DNA from 4 places in the Micromonospora echinofusca genome. Region 3 is predicted to be linked to each of the others. Evidence: riboswitches for the same ligand, from Rfam matches in the RefSeq annotation. Region 3 holds a riboswitch; each other region holds the start of a gene.

Region 1 (4,348 bases), 3.2 Mb from region 3:
CGCAGCCCGTCGATCACCCCGAGGGCGGTGGCGTCGCTGCTGCCGACGATCGCGTCCGTGTCCGGCCAGCGCGCCAGCACCTCCCGGGCCGCCGCCCGGCCCCGGTCGGCGCTGAAGTCTCCCGGGACCAGGCGCACCGGCAGTGCGGCGTCGCGCACCACCCGCCGGTACGCGCCGACGGAGCGGCCGGCGCACGACAGCCAGCGGGGGCCGGTCACCATGGCGATGCGGCGGCGCCCGCTGGCGTACAGGTGCCGGACCACGGCCTCGGTGCCGCCACCGTTGTCCACGTCGAAGGCGGGTACGAGGGCGGAGCCGATGCCGATCGAGGCCACCCGGCCGCGCAGTCCCACCGGGACGGCGTCCAGCACCGTCTCGGTGGTGTTGATCAGGATGATCCCGCCGACGCTGCGGTCCTCGGCCAGCCGGCGCACCTCGCCCGGGGCACGGGTGGGCAGCCAGTGCAGCGCCACCCCGAGCCCGTACGGCGCGCAGACCCGGGCGCACGCGCCGAGGACCCGGTGGACGTACGGGTCGTCGAGGACCGTGGGGGCGGTGCCGGTCACCGCCACCACCAGCCGGACGCCGGTGCCCCGGACCAGCGCGCGGGCGGCCGGGTTCGGCGCGTAGCCGAGCAGGTCGGCGGCGACGGTCACCCGCTCGCGGGCGGCGGCGGAGGCGTACCCGGTGCCGGCGATCACCCGCGAGGCGGTGGCCCGGGAGACCCCCGCCGCCCGGGCGACGTCCTCCAGGGTCGGTGGTCGGTGCGTCGTCGTCATCCCGGTCCTCCCCGTGGTCGGCCGTCGCGGCGTGGACGGTCGACCGCATCATGCCCCTGCGACGTGTCCACGGTAAGGGGCGCGGCCGGGTTGTCCTGAAAGCGCTCTCAGGTGTGGGATCGGGCGGGAGAGCACCCGAGGCGAGAGGACGCCCCCGTGAGCCGTACCGTCGCCCCGCCCGCCGCGCCGCCGCCGGTCGTACCGCGGTCGGTGCTCGCCGCCCGTACCGGGGTGGCCGTGGTGTTCGCGCTCAACGGCCTGGCCGTGGCCACCTGGTTCTCCCGGGTGCCCGCCGCCCGGGACGCGCTCGGGCTCAGCGCCGGCCGGCTCGGGCTGCTGCTGCTCGCCATGTCCGTCGGCGCGCTCCTCGCGATGCCCACCGCCGGCCTGGTGGCCCAGCGGCTGGGCGCGGCCCGCACCGTCGCCCTCTCCACCCTGGTCGTCGCGACCGGGCTGACCGTGACGGGAATCGGGGCCCTGGCCGGCTCCCCGGCCGGGGTCGCGGTGGGGCTGTGCGCCCTCGGCTACGGCTCCGGCATCTGCGACGTGGCGATGAACGTCGAGGGCGCGGCGGTCGAGCGGCGGCTGGGTCGTACGGTCATGCCCCGCTTCCACGCGGCGTGGAGCCTCGGTTCCGTGGCCGGCGCCGGCCTGGGCGCCGGGGCGGCCCGCCTCGGCGTGCCGGTCGCCGCGCACCTGGCCGCGCTGGCCGCGGTGGTGCTGCTCGGCACGCTGCTGGCCGTACGGTCGTTCCTGCCGGCGGCCGAGAGCGGCACCGCCTCCGCGTCGGCCGCCCCGGCCGAGCGCCGCCGCGAGCTGCTGGCCGCCTGGCGGGAACCGCGTACCCTGCTCATCGGCCTGCTGGTGCTGGTGGCGGCGTTCGCCGAGGGCAGCGCCAACGACTGGCTGGCGGTCGCCTTCATCGACGGCCACGACCTCGGCGAGGCGGCCGGGGCGGCGGTCTTCGGCGTCTTCGTCGTCGGCATGACCATGGGGCGCATGCTGGGCACCGTCGCGCTGGACCGTTGGGGCCGGGTGCCCGTGCTGTCCGGCACCATCGTGCTCGCCACGGTCGGCGCGGCCGTGGCGGTGCTCGCCGGCTCCGGGCCGGTGGCGATCGCCGGCGTCGCGCTCTGGGGGATCGGCGCGTCGCTGGGCTTCCCGGTCGGGATGAGCGCGGCGGCCGACGACGAGCGGCGGGCGCCGGCCCGCGTCAGCGTGGTCGCCGTGATCGGCTACACCGCCTTCCTGGCCGGCCCGCCGCTGCTGGGCCTGCTCGGCGACCGGGTCGGCACCCTGCGGGCACTGCTCGTCGTGCCGCTGTTGCTGCTGCCCACCCTCGCCCTGGTGCCGGCCACCCGCCCGCCGGCCCGCTGAGGTCACCTGGCGGGGCACTCACACCCCGCTCGCAGCCGCCTCGCAGGTAAGGGTGCTGCACTGGGAGGACCCGGAGGAGAGGAGCGGGACATGGGCTGGTTCAACCGGCGGTCGCGGGCCGCCGACCCGACCCCGACGAAGCTCGACCGGGAGGCGACCCGGGAGGACCTGGCCGCGCTGGAGGCGTTCGTGACCAGCCGCCGGGGCGTGGAGTTCTACCTGGAACCGGAGACCACCGCGACCGACACCACCGTCGTCGCCATCGCCCACGACGGCGAGTGGATCCGCCGTCGCACCGGCTCGCCGCGCGCCGCCGGCTCCATCGCCCGCAAGCACGCGGTGCCGCTGTACGAGGCCGCCCGCACCGGCTACCCGGAGCGGATGCGGGTGTGGAACCGGGCCCACCCGGAGCGCCACGCCCGCTGACGGGTCCGCCGCCGGCCGGTCGGGGCGGCGTTGACCGGCGGCGCCGGGGTGTGGCAGCATTCGCGGCCTGACGGCAGTGAAGGAAGCCGGTGCGATTCCGGCGCGGTCCCGCCACTGTCACCGGGGAGCGATCCCCCCTCGTGAGTCACGGCCGTGCGTGCGCGGTTGGAAGGCCGGGGGTGAGCGTCGATCCGGGAGCCAGGATACTTCGGCCGTCGGAGTGACCCCAGGGCGTGGACACCCGAGGAGGACCCGATGACGCACCGCGTCTCCACCATCGACGATCATCGTCGCACTGTGCCCGGCCGTGGCAGCGGCCCCGTGGGCGGCGGTATTTCCGCGCCGCCGGCCAGCCGCCGGGCCGCCGCGCGCCCGCCGGCCCGCACCGCGCCCACCGTCGGTCGCGCCCACACCGTGCCAGGTCCGGTCGCCGCCGCGCCCGGGTGTGCCCTCGCCACCTGCCGCTGACGCCCGCGTCGCGTCGCCCGACCCCGCCGGCCCGCCGGTGAGCTGGCCGCCGGCGCGCCGTACCCGCTGAATCGCGCCCACCCCTCGCCCCGCCCGGTCGTCCCCGCGCCGACCAGGGTGTCACTCTCCGGAGTCATGCGTGCGCATCCTGCTGCTGTCCACCGCCGACACCGACCTGCTCGCCGCCCGCGCCAGCGGCGCCGACTACCGGCTCGCCAACCCCGCCCGGGTCGCCGCCGACGCCGTGCCCGCGCTGCTCGACGGCGTGGACCTCGCCGTCGTACGCCTGCTCGGCGGCCGGCAGGCGTGGCCGGACGGGCTCGCGGCGGTGCTGGCGTCCGGCGTGCCGACGGTCGTGCTCGGCGGCGAGAACGTGCCGGACGCGGAGCTGATGGCGGCGTCCACGGTGGCCTCCGGGGTGGCCACCCAGGCGCTGGCCTACCTGGTCGAGGGCGGGCCGGAGAACCTCGCCCAGCTCGCCCGCTTCCTCTCCGACACGGTGCTGCTCACCGGCGAGGGCTTCGCCTCACCCGCGCCCACGCCGACGTACGGCATCCACGGCGAGCGGCCCGCGCGGCCGGACCGGCCGACCGTGGGCATCGTCTTCTACCGGGCGCACGCCCTCGCCGGGAACACCGGATTCGTCGACGTCCTCGCCGACGCCGTCGACGCGGCCGGCGGCGACCCGCTGCCCATCTACTGCGGCTCGCTGCGCGGCCTGACCGCCGGCGCGGGACCGCTCGGGCTCTTCGCCCGCTGCGACGCCCTGCTGGTCACCGTGCTCGCGGCCGGCGGCACGGTCGCCGCCGACGCCTCCGGCGGGGGCGACGAGGACGCCTGGGACGTGGGCGCGCTCGCCGCCCTCGACGTGCCGGTGATCCAGGCGCTCTGCCTGACCAGCACCCGTGAGCAGTGGGCCGACAGCGACGCCGGACTGTCCCCGCTGGACGCCGCCATGCAGGTGGCGATCCCCGAGTTCGACGGCCGGATCGTCACCGTGCCGTTCTCGTTCAAGAAGATCGACGCCGACGGGCTCTCCACCTACGCGGCCGACCCGGAGCGGGCCGCCCGGGTGGCCGGCATCGCCGTGCGGCACGCCCGGCTGCGGCACGTGCCCCAGGCCGACAAGCGGCTCGCGGTGGTGCTCAGCTCGTACCCGACGAAGCACTCCCGGGTCGGCAACGCCGTGGGCCTGGACACCCCCGCCTCGGCGGTGCGGCTGCTCGCCGCCCTGGCCGACGCCGGCTACCACCTCGGCGATGCCCCGGTGCCCGACGACGGCGACGCGCTCATCCACG
Region 2 (4,348 bases), 470 kb from region 3:
CTGCTCCCGCACGTGCTGCCCCGGCTGGCGCTGGCCACCACGCTGATGGTGCCGCACGCCGTCTGGCACGAGACCGCGCTGTCCTTCCTCGGTCTCGGCCTGCCCCCGCACCTGGCCTCGATCGGCAACATGATCAACGACGGGCAGCGGTCCCTGCTCACCGGCGCCTGGTGGGCCAGCATCGTGCCCGGCCTGCTCCTCGTCGTCGTCACGCTGGCCCTGGCCGCCCTCACCGGCCGCTGGCGCGACCGCCTCGACCCGCGCGTACGAGCGGAGCTGAACCTGTGACCACCACCCCCGGAACCGTCGATCCGGCCGACTCCGGCGGCACGGGTGGTGTCGGCGCCGGCGGTCGGCCCGGCCTGCTGGAGGTCGACGGGCTGACCGTCCGCTTCCAGCTCCGCGACGCCGTGGTGCAGGCCGTCACCGACCTGCACCTGACCGTCCACCCGGGCGAACTGCTGGCGGTGGTCGGGGAGTCGGGCTGCGGCAAGTCGGTGCTCGCGCACGCCCTGCTCGGCCTGCTCCCCGGCAACGCCACGGTCACCGGTCAGGCCCGCCTGCACCGGCCCACCGGGGAGCGGGTCGACCTCACCGGCGCCTCCGAGCGCCAGCTCGCCCGCGTCGTACGCGGACGCGCCGTCGGGCTGGTGCCGCAGAGCCCCGCCACCGCGCTGAACCCCGTACGGACGGGACGGCGGCTGCTGGAGGAGACCCTGCGCGCCCACGGGCACTCCCGGCGCGAGGCACCCGCGGCGGCCGAGCGGGTCGCCGCCGAGGTGGGTCTCGACCCCACCGACCTCGACCGCTATCCCCACGAACTCTCCGGCGGCATGGCCCAGCGCCTGGCCACCGCCCTCGCCCTCGCTCCCGACCCGCCGCTGCTGCTCGCCGACGAGCCCACCACGGGCCTCGACCGGCCACTGGTCGACCACACCCTCGACCTGCTGCGCCGCCGCTGCGACTCCGGCGGAGCCGTCCTGCTCATCACCCACGACCTGGCCGCCGCCCGTCGGGTCGCGGACACGGTCGCCGTCATGTACGCCAGCCGCATCGTGGAACGGCGGCCGACGGCCGAGTTGTTCGCGGCGCCCGCCCACCCGTACACCGCAGGTCTGCTCGACGCCCTGCCCGAACGGGCCTTCCGGCCCGTCCCCGGCCATCCGCCGATGCTCACCGACCTGCCGCCCGGCTGCGCCTTCGCCCCGCGCTGCGGGCGCGCCACCGACGTCTGCCGCACCCCGCCCGCGCCCCCGGCGGGCGGACCGGGCAGAGTCGCCTGCCACCACCCGCTGACCCTCGGAGCGCCGGCATGACCAGTACCGCCGGAGCGCCGGCATGACCAGCACCGCGCTCGCGGCCCACGGGGTCGCCGTCTCCTACGGCGGCCGGCGCGTCCTCGACGGCGTCGACCTGCGCGTCGCCCCCGGTGAGACGGTCGGGTTGCGCGGGCCCTCGGGCAGCGGCAAGTCCACCCTCGCCCGGGTGCTCGCCCTGCTGCACGCCCCCGAGGCCGGGCACGTCACCCTCGACGGCCACCGGGTGGCGGGGGCCCGGCACCGGCTGCCCGCCGCCGTCCGTACGCGCGTCGCGATCCTGTTCCAGAGCCCTCGCGCGGCCACCGACCCCCGGCTGGGCCTCGCCGACATCATCGCCGAGCCGCTGCGCGCCACCGGCACCCCCGACGAGCAGGCGCGGGCCCGGGCGGCGGAGCTGGCCGACCTCGTCGGCCTCACGCCCGACCTGCTCGCCCGCCGCCCGCACGCGGTCAGCGACGGGCAGCTGCAACGCGCCTGCCTCGCCCGCGCGCTCGTGCACCGGCCCGACTACCTGCTCTGCGACGAGGCCACCGCCATGCTCGACGCCTCCACCCAGGCGCACCTCGCGGCCGTCATCACCGACTACCAGCGGCAGCACGCCGCCGGGGTCCTGCTCATCACCCACGACCCGGCGCTGATGGCCCGCTGGGCGACCCGCGTGGTCGACCTGCCGGCCGCCGCGTAGCCCCGACCGGCCGTCCCGCCGGCCGCCTTCGGCGCGACCGTCCCTGATGGTGTTCGTCACCGTGACTTCCGGGGCGGCCGGCGGCTAGGGTGACGCTGCCGTGGTGTTCGGGAAGCCGGTGGAAGACCGGTGCGGCCCTCGCCACTGTGATCGGGAAGTTCGCGGCCCTCGTCGTAAGAGGTCACTGGGCGTCAAGCCTGGGAAGGCCGGCCACGGACGCATTTCCCGTCAGCCAGGAGACCGGCCACGGCACTGCGATGACCCGTCCACGAGGTGTTGGAAGGCGGTCCCGATGCGCGTGCGCGCAGTGCGGTCCACCCTGTCCCGGCGCGTTGCGCCCATGTCCGTCCTCGTCGTCCTGCTCGGCGCCTGCGCCACGGACGACCCGGCCACGGCGCCGCCGCCGGCCGCCGCCCCGGTCACGCTGACCAACTGCGGTACGCCGGTCACCGTCGCCGCCCCGCCCGAGCGGGCGGTCACCCTCAACCAGCCCGCCACCGAGATCATGCTGGCCCTCGGCCTCGCCGACCGCATGGCCGGCACGGCGTACCTGGACGACGCGATCCTGCCCGAGCACGCCGCCGCGTACGCCGCCGTGCCGGTGCTGTCGGACAGGTACCCGGCGAAGGAGAAGCTGCTGGAGGCGGCGCCCGACTTCGTCTACGCCTCGTTCCACAGTGCCTTCGGCGACGAGGGCGTCGGCGACCGCGCCGCGCTGGCGGGGCTCGGCGTCGGCACGTACCTCTCGCCGGCCGGATGCCCGAAGCAGCACCGGCCGGCGAGGCTGACCGTCGAGGACGTGTTCGCCGAGATCCGGGACGTGGCGGCCGTCTTCGGGGTGCCGGAGCGGGCCGAGAAGCTCATCGCCGACCAGCGCTCCCGGATCGCCACGGCCGCCGCCCGGATCGGCGGCGCGCGGGACGTCTCCGTGCTCTGGTGGGACGCCGGCACCGACGCCCCGAGCGTCGGGGCCTGCTGCGGCGGCCCAAACATGATCATGTCGGCGGTCGGGGTGCGCAACGCGTTCGGCGACCTCACCGGCGGCTGGGCCGACACCAGTTGGGAGGCGGTCGTGGACCGCGATCCCCACGCGATCGTGCTGGTCGACGCGGGCTGGGACCCGGCCGCCGCGAAGCGGACATTCCTGACCCGGCACCCCAGCCTGAAGGACCTGCCCGCCGTGGCCGGGCAACGCTTCGTCGTCATCCCGTTCTCGTCCACCTCCGCCGGGGTACGCGTCGTGCTCGGCGTCGAGGCGCTCGCCGCGGGCGTGGCGCAGCTCCCCGCCGGGGCGGACCGCTGACCGCCGTGGTCCGCCGCACGGCCGCCGACCCGACCCGGCCCGCCGGCCCCGGAACCGTGCGTCACGCCGGGTTCCGCGCGGCGCACCCGGTCGGCCTGGCGGTGCTGCTGGTGGCCCTGCTGGCGGGCCTGGTCGTGTCGATCGGCGTGGCCGTCACCATCGGGCCCGCCGACATCCCCGTGTCGACCGTCTGGTCGGTCGTGGCCGACCGCCTGGGGCTCCCGCACGCCGAGGTGCCCCTGCTGCGCGAGCACATCGTCTGGCGGCTGCGCCTGCCCCGGGTGCTCGGGGCCGCGGCGGTGGGGGGCGGGTTGGCGGCCGTCGGCGCGGTCATGCAGACCGTCACCCGCAACCCGCTGGCCGACCCGTACCTGCTCGGGGTCTCCTCCGGGGCGTCGCTCGGCGCGGTCGCGGTGCTCGTCCTGGGCTTCGGCGGCGGGGCCGCCGCGCTCACCGGGGGCGCCTTCGCCGGGGCACTGGCCGCGTTCGCGGTGGTGGCCGCGGTGGCCGGCCGGCGGGCCGTGCTGGCCCCCACCCGGGTGGTGCTGGCCGGCGTGGCCGTCGCGCAGCTCTGCGGTGCGGCGACCTCGTTCGTCATCATCTGGGTCGCCGACCCGCACGCCACCCAGAGCATCACCTTCTGGCTCTCCGGCTCGCTGGCCCGCGTCGACTGGGCCGCCCTGGCCTGGGCCGCGCCGGTCCTGGCCGCCGTGCTCGCCCTGATGGCGGCGTACGCCCGCACGCTCAACGCGTTCGCCTTCGGCGAGGACGCCGCGGCGACCCTCGGCGTCCCCGTCGCCCGGGTGCGGTGGCTGCTGCTGGTCGCCACCGCGCTGCTCACCGCGTCGCTGGTCGCCGTCAGTGGCGCGGTGGGCTTCGTCGGGCTGATCCTGCCGCACGCCGCCCGGTTCCTGACCGGGGCGGACCACCGGCGCCTGCTGCCCGTCGCCGTCCTCGCCGGGGCGATCTTCCTGGTCTGGGTGGACACCGCCGCGCGGACCCTGTTCGCGCCCCGGGAACTGCCGGTCGGCGTGCTGACGG
Region 3 (4,348 bases):
CGCGCTGCGCGACATGTCCTGACCGGACCAGACCGGACCGTCGGGCTGCCGGCTGTCAGTGGGCCGGGGCGCCGTGCCGGCCGGCACCGGCGGCGAACCGGGCCGCCCCGGCGGCGGCGTCGGCGGCCAGCGAGTCCATCCCGTACGCCAGCTCGCCCGTCATCGCCTCAGGCTCGGGCAGGCCGGCGCCGGCGAGCAGCGCCGCCCGGTCGTTGCGCAGGCAGGTCTGCGGATGCCGGGCGATCTCGGCGGCCAGCCGCTCGGCCGCCGCCCGGGACTCACCCGGCGCGACCAGCCGGTTCACCAGCCCCATGGCGTACGCCTCCTCGGCCGGCACCGGCCGGCCGGTGAGGATCAGGTCCATGGCCCGGCTCTCGCCGATCAGCCGGGGCAGCCGGACCGTGCCCCCGTCGATCAGCGGCACCCCCCAGCGGCGGCAGAACACCCCGAGCACCGCGTCGGACTCGGCGACCCGCAGGTCGCACCAGAGCGCCAGTTCCAACCCGCCGGCCACCGCGTGCCCGGAGATCGCGGCGATCACCGGCTTGCCGAGCGTCATCCGGGTCGGGCCCATCGGGCCGTCCCCCTGCGCCTCGACCCGGTTGCCGCTCGGCGTGCCGATGGCCTTCAGGTCGGCCCCGGCGCAGAACGTGCCGCCGGCCCCCCAGAGCACCGCCACGGAGGCGTCCGGGTCGGCCTCGAAGGCACGGAACGCGTCGGCCAGCGCCCGGGCCGTCGGCCCGTCGACCGCGTTGCGGGCCGCCGGGCGGTCCAGGATCACCGTGGTCACCGCCGCGGCACGTTCGACGCGTACGCCCATTCCGACAGCATGCCCCCGGCGGTGCCGGCGGCGCCAGGGGCGTCAGCGCGGGGCGGACCTGGCCGGGCGGACCAGGGTGGCGCCCAGCGCGGCGCCGACCACGCAGGCCACCCCGGCCACCTGCGGCCAGGCCAGCAGTTCGCTCAGCAGCACCAGCCCGACCAGCGCGCCGATCGCCGGCTCCAGGCTGAGCAGGATCGCGAAGACGCGGGCCGGCATCCGGCGCAGCGCCGCCATCTCCGCCGAGTACGGCAGCACCGACGACAGCAGCGCCACCGCCGCGCCCAGCGCGAGGGTCCACGGGTCGAGCAGGGCCGTGCCGCTGCCGGCGACCCCGAACGGCAGCACGGCCAGCGCGGCGACGGCCATCCCCAGCGCGAGGCCCCGGCTGCCCGGCACCCGGGCGCTGACCGCCTTGCCGAGCAGCACGTAGCCGGCCCAACCCGCCGCGACGGCCACGCAGCACAGCAGCCCCAGCCGGTCCACCCCCGTCCCGCCGAGCCCGCTGATCAGCAGCACCCCGCCGCCGGCCAGCGCCGCCCACGCCACGTCGGTGAGCCGGCGGCTGGCGGCCAGCGACACCAGCAGCGGCCCGGCGAAGCCGATGGTGACCGCGACGCCCAGCGGCACCCGGTCCAGGGCCGCGTAGAAGGCGAGGTTCATCACCGCCAGGGCCAGCCCGAACGCCGCGACCAGACCGGCGGTACGCCAGCCCAGGCGCAGCCCCGGCCGGGCCAGGACCAGCAGGATGAGCGCGGCGAAGCCGAGCCGCAGCGTGGTGGTGCCGCTGGCGCTGGTGCTGCCGAAGAGTTGCTTGGCGACGGCCGCGCCGACCTGGGTGGAGAGCATGCCGAGCAGCATCAGCAGCGGCGGCGGCACGGCCCGGGGCTGCCCCAGCGCGAGCGTCAGTCGGGTCGCCGGTCGACCGGCCGGCAGCGGGCGGGAGGAGAGTGCGTACACCCGGACCACAGTGGTACCGGAGCGTGCGGCCCGCGACCGGATTTCCACTGCTGCGGGTGCGCTGCGCCGCCCGCCGGACCGGGGCGGGCCGGGCGGCGCTAGCATCGCCGACGGCACGATCATGTGAGGTGCCCCGCGCGAGCGGGGAGAATCGGGAAGCCGGTGCGAATCCGGCACGGGCCCGCCGCGGTGACCGGGGAGCCACCGTCCACGCGTACGCGCAGCCACTGGCCCGCCCGGGCCGGGAAGGCGGACGGCCAGGCGTCGATCCGGGAGTCCGAAGACCGGCCTCGCGTCCGGTGCCCGCGTCCGGTGTGGCGTGGGCCGAGCGCAGCGGGAGCCTGCCTTGGATCTGTACGACGTCATCCACCGCCGCCGGGACGTACGCGCCCAGTTCACCGGGGCGCCGGTGCCCGAGGAGACGCTGCACCGGGTGCTGGCGGCGGCGCACGCCGCGCCGAGCGTCGGCTACTCGCAGCCCTGGGACTTCGTCGTGGTGCGCGACCCGGAGCTGCGCCGCCGGTTCCACGAGCACGTGCACACCGAGCGGGACGCCTTCGCCGCGACGCTCGACGGGGAGGTGGCCGAGCGGTTCGCCCGCATCAAGATCGACGGTGTCCTGGAGTCGACGCTGTCCGTGGTGGTCACCCACGACCAGGCCCGGGGCGGCCCCGCCGTGCTCGGCCGGCACGCCATCGCCGACACCGGGCTCTACTCGACCTGCCTCGCCATCCAGAACCTCTGGCTCGCCGCGACCGCCGAGGGGCTCGGGGTGGGCTGGGTGTCGTTCTACCGGGAGCTCTGGCTCGCCGAGCTGCTCGGCATCCCCGACGGGATCCGACCGGTGGCGTGGCTCTGCCTCGGGCCGGTCACCCACTTCGAGGCGGTACCCGACCTCGCCCGGCACGGCTGGCGGCAGAAGCGCCCGCTGGCCGACGCGATCCACCACGACCGCTGGGCGGCCCCGACGGCGCCCTGACCGCGCTGGCCCGCGAGTCCTGCCCACGCTGACCTCGGTGGGGGCGTCCCGTTCCGGGTCGGCGGGGCGCTCCTCACGTACCGCTGCGGATCCGTCACCGCCGACCGGTTTGCGGCGGCTCCTGCCGGGAAGTCGGTACGGGTGCGAGCACTCCTGACGAAGATCGAGCAGGCATCCGGGCTGGACCGGGTCGGCGACCGGTTGCAGCGCGCCGTCCAGGCCACCCTCCGACCGCAGCGGGTCCGTGACCTGCTGCACGGCGTGTGGCTGGGCCATCCGCTGCACCCGGCGATGGTGCAGGTGCCGGTCGGCGCGTGGATCAGCACGGCGGTGCTGGACCTCATGCCGGGGCAGCGCCGGGCCGCCACCACGCTGTGCGCGGTGGGCACCGTCAGCGCCCTCCCGGCCGCCGTCGCCGGCCTCAACGACTGGGCGGCACTGGCCCGCGACCAGCGCCGGGTCGGCCTGGTGCACGCCGCGTCCAACAGCGTCGGCCTGGCGTTCTACGCCGGCTCGGTGGCCGCCCGGATGACCGGCCGGCACAACCTCGGCCGTACGCTCGGCTTCCTCGGCCTCGGTGCGGCCAGCATGGGCGCGTACATCGGGGGGCACCTCGCGTACAAGCAGGGCGCCCAGGTCAACCAGAGCATCTCCGAGCTGCACCGGATGAGCGACGGGTGGCACTCCCTCGCCGACATGGCCGCCCTGCCGCAGCGCCAACTGATCACCCGGGAGGTCGACGACGTCTCGGTGATCCTCTACCGGCACGGCGACGAGGTGACCGTCATGCTGGAGCGCTGCCCGCACCAGAGCGGTCCGCTGGGCGAGGGCGAGGTGCAGGAGATCGACGGTCACGCGTGCGTGGTCTGCCCGTGGCACGGCAGCGCGTTCCGCCTCAACGGCGGCGAGGTGGTGCACGGCCCGTCCGGCAACGACCAGCAGGTCCTGCCGACCCGCATCGTCGACGGCGTCCTGGAGACCCGCCTCCCCTGACCGGCCCGGCCGCCGCGCCCCGGCCTTCCGGCCGCCGCGACTCCCGGCCTCCCGGCTCAGCCTCCCGGGGGCGATCAAGAGGTTCGGGTCGGGTTCGATCTCCCGGGTTGACCGAACTTCTTGATCGATGTCTACCGGCCCGGCCCGGAGCGTCTGGCGGGCGGCGACGTGGAGAGGCGGTTCGCTTCGCCCGGGGCGGTGGTCAGGAGCGGGTCAGGGGCTGGTCACGGGCGGCGGTGACGGCCGATCGAGGTGTCGCGGGCCGAGCCCGGGTGGGCCCGGCCGGCCGACCCGCCGGCCGGTACGTGACCCGGGCGGCGACGTAGGCCCAGGACCGCGCCGATCTGCGCGCCGACGATGCTCGCCACCGCCAGGACGGCGGAGACCGCGAGAGGCCGGTTCACCCGATCGGGCTGGCCGGCCCGGGCGGCTCCCACCGTCACGGTCGGGGCCTCACCGGCGTTCGTTCCCGCCGGGGGCGGCACGGGGGCCTCGGCTGCCGGCGGAGGCGGCGTCGCCCGCTCCGGGACGGCCTGCCCAGGGGCCGGGCGAGGGGGTGCCGGGCGAGCGGGTTCGGGTGGGGCCGGGCGGGCGAC
Region 4 (4,348 bases), 2.8 Mb from region 3:
GGTCTCGCGCTTGAACAGGTTGGACACCTGCGGCTCGATGCACTCGTAGCAGCCGGCGATCGAGGCGATGGTGGCGGTCGGCGCGATCGCCACCAGCAGCGAGTTGCGCAGCCCGTACGCGGCGACCCGCTCCCGCAGCGCGGCCCACCGCGCCGGCTGGGTGCCCGTCACGCCCCACAGGTCGGGTTGCAGCTGCCCGCGCGCCGCCCGGGTCCGCCCGTACGCCGGGTGGGCGCCCGAGCGTTCCGCCAGGTCGGCGGAGGTCTCCAGGGCGGTCAGGTACAGCTCCTCGCTGATCCGGGTGGACAGCTCCCGCGCGGCCGGGGAGTCGAACGGCAGCCGCAGCGCGAAGAACACGTCCTGCAAGCCCATCAGCCCGAGCCCGACGGGCCGCCAGCGGGGGTTGCTCGCCGCCGCCTGCGGCGTCGGGTAGTAGTTGATGTCGATGACCCGGTCGAGGAACGTCACGGCGGTGCGGACGGTGGCGCGCAGCCGCTGCCAGTCGATGCCGTCGGCGCCCAGGTGGGCGGCGAGGTTGACCGAGCCGAGGTTGCACACGGCGGTCTCGCCGTCACTGGACACCTCGATGATCTCGGTGCACAGGTTGGACAGGTGCACCACGTTGCCCGCCTCGGCGGTCTGGTTGCACAGCCGGTTCGCGGCGTCCTTGAACGTCATCCACCCGTTGCCGGTCTGGGCGAGGGTACGCATCATCCGCCCGTACAGCTCGCGCGCCGGGACCTGCCGCACGTAGCGGCCCTGCTCCTCGGCGGCCCGGTACGCCGCGTCGAACTGCTCGCCCCACAGGTCCGGCAGCTCCGGCACCACGTCGGGGTCGAACAGCGACCACATCCCGTCGGCCTCCACCCGCCGCATGAACTCGTCCGGGATCCAGTTGGCCAGGTTCAGGTTGTGGGTGCGCCGGGCGTCCTCACCGGTGTTGTCGCGCAGTTGGAGGAACTCCTCGACGTCCGGGTGCCACGGCTCCAGGTAGACGCAGGCCGCGCCCTTGCGCCGGCCGCCCTGGTTGACCGCTGCCACCGAGGCGTCGAGCGTCCGCAGCCACGGCACGATCCCGTTGGACTGCCCGTTGGTGCCCCTGATCAGCGCGCCCCGGGAGCGGACCCGGGAGAAGGCGATGCCGATGCCGCCGGCGAACTTCGACAGGTTCGCCACCTGCGCGTACCGCTGGTAGATCGAGTCCAGCTCGTCGCGCGGGGAGTCGACCAGGTAGCAGGAGGACATCTGCGTGTGCCGGGTGCCGGAGTTGAACAGCGTCGGTGAACTCGGCAGGTACGCCAGGCTCGACATCAGCCGGTAGAACTCGACCGCCTCGTCCGGCGTCTGCGACAGGCCGCAGGCCACGCGCAGCAACCAGTACTGCGGGGTCTCCAGCACCAGCCGGCTCGTCGGGTGACGCAGCAGGTAGCGGTCGTAGACCGTACGCAACCCGAAGTACTCGAAGCGCAGGTCGCCGCGCGGGTCGACGGCGGCGTCGAGGACGCCGGCGTGGGCGGCGACGAACGCCGCGGTGTCGTCACCGATCAGCCCCTCGGCGTACCCGCGCCGGATCGCCTCGCTGAAGGAGCCGATGCCCTGCCGGCGGACCTCCTTGTCGACGTACCCGGCCAGCAGGCGGGCCGCCAGCCGCGAGTACTGCGGCTCCTCGCCGATCATCTCCGCGGCGGTCTGGATGGACAGCCGGTCCAGTTCGGCCGTCGTCGCCCCGTCGTACAGGCCGCTGATCGTCCGGGTCGCCACCCGCAGCGGGTCGACGTCGGCGAGGTCGTCGGCCCACCGCTCGACCGCCCGGACGATCCGGTTGACGTCGACCGCCTCGGTGCCGCCGTCGCGCTTGCGGACCCGCATCTGCGGTCGCCGCTGGCCCGCCACGGCCGCATCGTCGACCGCCGTGCCGGCGGCCGGAACAACCTCGGTGACTGTCACCACTCACTCCTCGCGAGCCTTGATCCCAGACGGATTTCCTGGGGCACGCGGGGAGCGGACACCGACGACGACGCGCGCGAGCACGCGTCGGGATGGCGTCGGCCGTCCCACGCGGCCTCGGACCGCCACACACCCTGATGCGGGCGTACGGCGCACTGGCAGGTCTTCGGACTCGCGGGCGTGACCGGACTCGCCGGTCTCCTACTGGCCGTCGCTTCCCAGGCCGTTGGCGGCCCAGTGCTGATGACGGCGGTCGTTCCCACTCACCGCTGCGGGGCAGTCCCGGATTCCCACCGGGTTCCCTCTTGCCTCGACCGCTCCGGATGAGCGGCCGAACCAGCTGCGCCCGACACCATATATAGGGTTGGCGGCGTTGTCACACCCCACATGTCGGTCCCGGGCGTGTCGTCGGCGAGCCGGACGACGCCTGTCGATCGCACGCCGGATGCCCGCGTCGATACACCGCCGGCGGGCCGTTGCGCCAGCGGGCCGGTCCCGTCGACGGCGTCGCGCCCCGTCGACGTCCGGCCCACGAGACCAGCGCGCACCGAGCCGCCTCCGCTCGATACATCGTCGGCTGTACCATCGGGGCGTGGAGACGTTGACGTACGGTCAGGTGCTGGCGCGCTTCGGTCACGCCCTGTCCGATCCGACCCGGGCGCGGCTGCTGCTGGCGCTACGCGACGGGCCGGGCTATCCCGCAGAGCTGGCCGAACTGCTGGGCACGACCCGGCAGAACCTGTCGAACCACCTGTCGTGCCTGCGCGGCTGCGGCCTCGTGGTCGCCGCGCCCCAGGGGCGGCGCACCCGCTACGAGTTGGCCGACGCCCGACTGGCCCACGCCCTGACCGACCTGCTCGGCCTCGCCCTGACGGTCGACCCCGCCGCCTGCCCGGTCTCCGCCGAGAAGGGCTGCTGCTGATGAGCCTGCCCCTGATCGACCCCGCACCGGTCGGGCCGTCGCCGGCACGCCGCCAGGTGCTCGCCCGCCGGGTGCGGCTGCTGGTCGCCGCCACCATCACCTACAACGTCGTCGAGGCGGTCGTGGCGATCACCGCCGGCACGCTCGCGTCGTCGACCGCGCTGATCGGCTTCGGGCTGGACTCGGTGATCGAGGTGTCGTCGGCGGCGGCGGTGGCATGGCAGTTCGCCGGCCGCGACCCGGAGTCCCGCGAGAGGGTCGCGCTACGGATCATCGCGGTCTCGTTCTTCGCGCTCGCGGCGTACGTCACGGTGGAGTCGACACGGGCGCTGCTCGGCGGCGCCGAGGCCGGGCATTCCAGCGTCGGCCTGGTGCTCGCCGCACTGTCGCTGGCGATCATGCCAGGGCTGTCGTACGCGCAGCGCCGCGCCGGCCGGGAACTCGGCTCCCGCTCGGCGGTCGCGGACTCCAAGCAGACCCTGCTGTGCACCTACCTGTCCGCCGTACTGCTCGTGGGCCTGGGATTGAACAGCCTGTTCGGGTGGTCCTGGGCCGACCCCGTCGCCGCGCTGGTCATCGCGGCGGTGGCGGTGAAGGAGGGCCGCGAGGCGTGGCGCGGTGACGCCTGCTGCACGCCCGGCCTCGGCCCGGCCGGCCCGGCGACGAGCAGCCGTACGACGGACTGCGCGGGCGGATGCTGAGCGGGCCGTTCGGCAGCTCCCGGTGCGGCCGTCACCGGGTCCGTCGTCGACCCGCCGGTGATCGCGCCGCCGCCGCGAAGCACCAGGCTCCGGCAGCGGCGACGCGATCACCGTCCACGCCTCGTCGGTCACCTCGCCACGACGTACCACCGGCACGTCGTCGACGAGCGGGCACGGACCGGCGGCACTGTCAGACGCGGGTGACCCGGACGGCGTCGGCCACCACGTAGCCGGTGGCGTTGGTCCAGCGGCTGACCGCGACCAGGTTCCGGTCGCCGGCGGCCAGCCCGAAGGTGCCCAGCGAGCGCCAGACGCCGCCGCTGGAGCGCTGGTCCACGTTGACCGTACGGTTGCCCGAGGCGGTGACGACGACGTACGGGGTCGAGCTGTTGTAGCCGGGGTCGGCCGGGTGCCGTACCTCGACGCGGTAGTTCCCGGCGGCCGGGATGTTGACCTTGAACCAGGCGGCGTCGCTGGCCGGCGTGGGGTTGGCGAAGCGGTAGTCGGCCCCGTAGCGCTGGGCGGAGTACGAGGAGGTGCCCCAGTTGGTGCTCGCCGTGAACCGGCCCGCCGTGGCGTTGTCCACGATGGTGCTGAACGTCGGCGGGTTGGGCGCGCTCAGGCCGAGGTAGGCGGCGATGCCCTCGGCGTGGCCACGGGCGGTGGCGGTGATGAAGTCGGCGCGCTTGAGCAGGTTCGAGTCGGCGACCGAGTCGATGAAGAGGTTCTCGGTCAGCACCGCGGGCATGGCCGACTCGCGCAGCATGTGGAAGTTCGC

Evidence for each region. Region 3 has a riboswitch for cobalamin ahead of bluB (5,6-dimethylbenzimidazole synthase). Riboswitches for the same ligand answer to the same signal wherever they lie in the genome.
Region 1: linked by a shared signal. The riboswitch ahead of cobN (cobaltochelatase subunit CobN) and the one ahead of bluB (5,6-dimethylbenzimidazole synthase) in region 3 are both predicted to bind cobalamin.
Region 2: linked by a shared signal. The riboswitch ahead of GA0070610_RS31260 (ABC transporter substrate-binding protein) and the one ahead of bluB (5,6-dimethylbenzimidazole synthase) in region 3 are both predicted to bind cobalamin.
Region 4: linked by a shared signal. The riboswitch ahead of GA0070610_RS14965 (ribonucleoside-diphosphate reductase subunit alpha) and the one ahead of bluB (5,6-dimethylbenzimidazole synthase) in region 3 are both predicted to bind cobalamin.

The regions. Positions count from the first base shown of each region.
Region 1 is NZ_LT607733.1:2,476,360-2,480,707, forward strand. It holds gene GA0070610_RS10975 (LacI family DNA-binding transcriptional regulator) at 1-779, opposite strand, end outside; gene GA0070610_RS10980 (MFS transporter) at 936-2,156, shown strand; gene GA0070610_RS10985 (hypothetical protein) at 2,247-2,582, shown strand; cobalamin riboswitch at 2,662-2,791, shown strand; gene cobN (cobaltochelatase subunit CobN) at 3,190-4,348, shown strand, end outside.
Region 2 is NZ_LT607733.1:5,765,594-5,769,941, reverse strand. It holds gene GA0070610_RS24700 (ABC transporter permease) at 1-288, shown strand, start outside; gene GA0070610_RS24695 (ABC transporter ATP-binding protein) at 285-1,316, shown strand; gene GA0070610_RS24690 (ABC transporter ATP-binding protein) at 1,339-2,004, shown strand; cobalamin riboswitch at 2,089-2,267, shown strand; gene GA0070610_RS31260 (ABC transporter substrate-binding protein) at 2,297-3,307, shown strand; gene GA0070610_RS31255 (FecCD family ABC transporter permease) at 3,313-4,348, shown strand, end outside.
Region 3 is NZ_LT607733.1:6,231,776-6,236,123, reverse strand. It holds gene GA0070610_RS26755 (dihydrolipoyl dehydrogenase family protein) at 1-22, shown strand, start outside; gene GA0070610_RS26750 (crotonase/enoyl-CoA hydratase family protein) at 56-820, opposite strand; gene GA0070610_RS26745 (EamA family transporter) at 863-1,780, opposite strand; cobalamin riboswitch at 1,902-2,076, shown strand; gene bluB (5,6-dimethylbenzimidazole synthase) at 2,127-2,759, shown strand; gene GA0070610_RS26735 (Rieske 2Fe-2S domain-containing protein) at 2,901-3,752, shown strand; gene GA0070610_RS26730 (LysM peptidoglycan-binding domain-containing protein) at 3,977-4,348, opposite strand, start outside.
Region 4 is NZ_LT607733.1:3,425,426-3,429,773, forward strand. It holds gene GA0070610_RS14965 (ribonucleoside-diphosphate reductase subunit alpha) at 1-1,869, opposite strand, end outside; cobalamin riboswitch at 2,089-2,303, opposite strand; gene GA0070610_RS14970 (ArsR/SmtB family transcription factor) at 2,540-2,869, shown strand; gene GA0070610_RS14975 (cation transporter) at 2,869-3,570, shown strand; gene GA0070610_RS14980 (golvesin C-terminal-like domain-containing protein) at 3,761-4,348, opposite strand, start outside.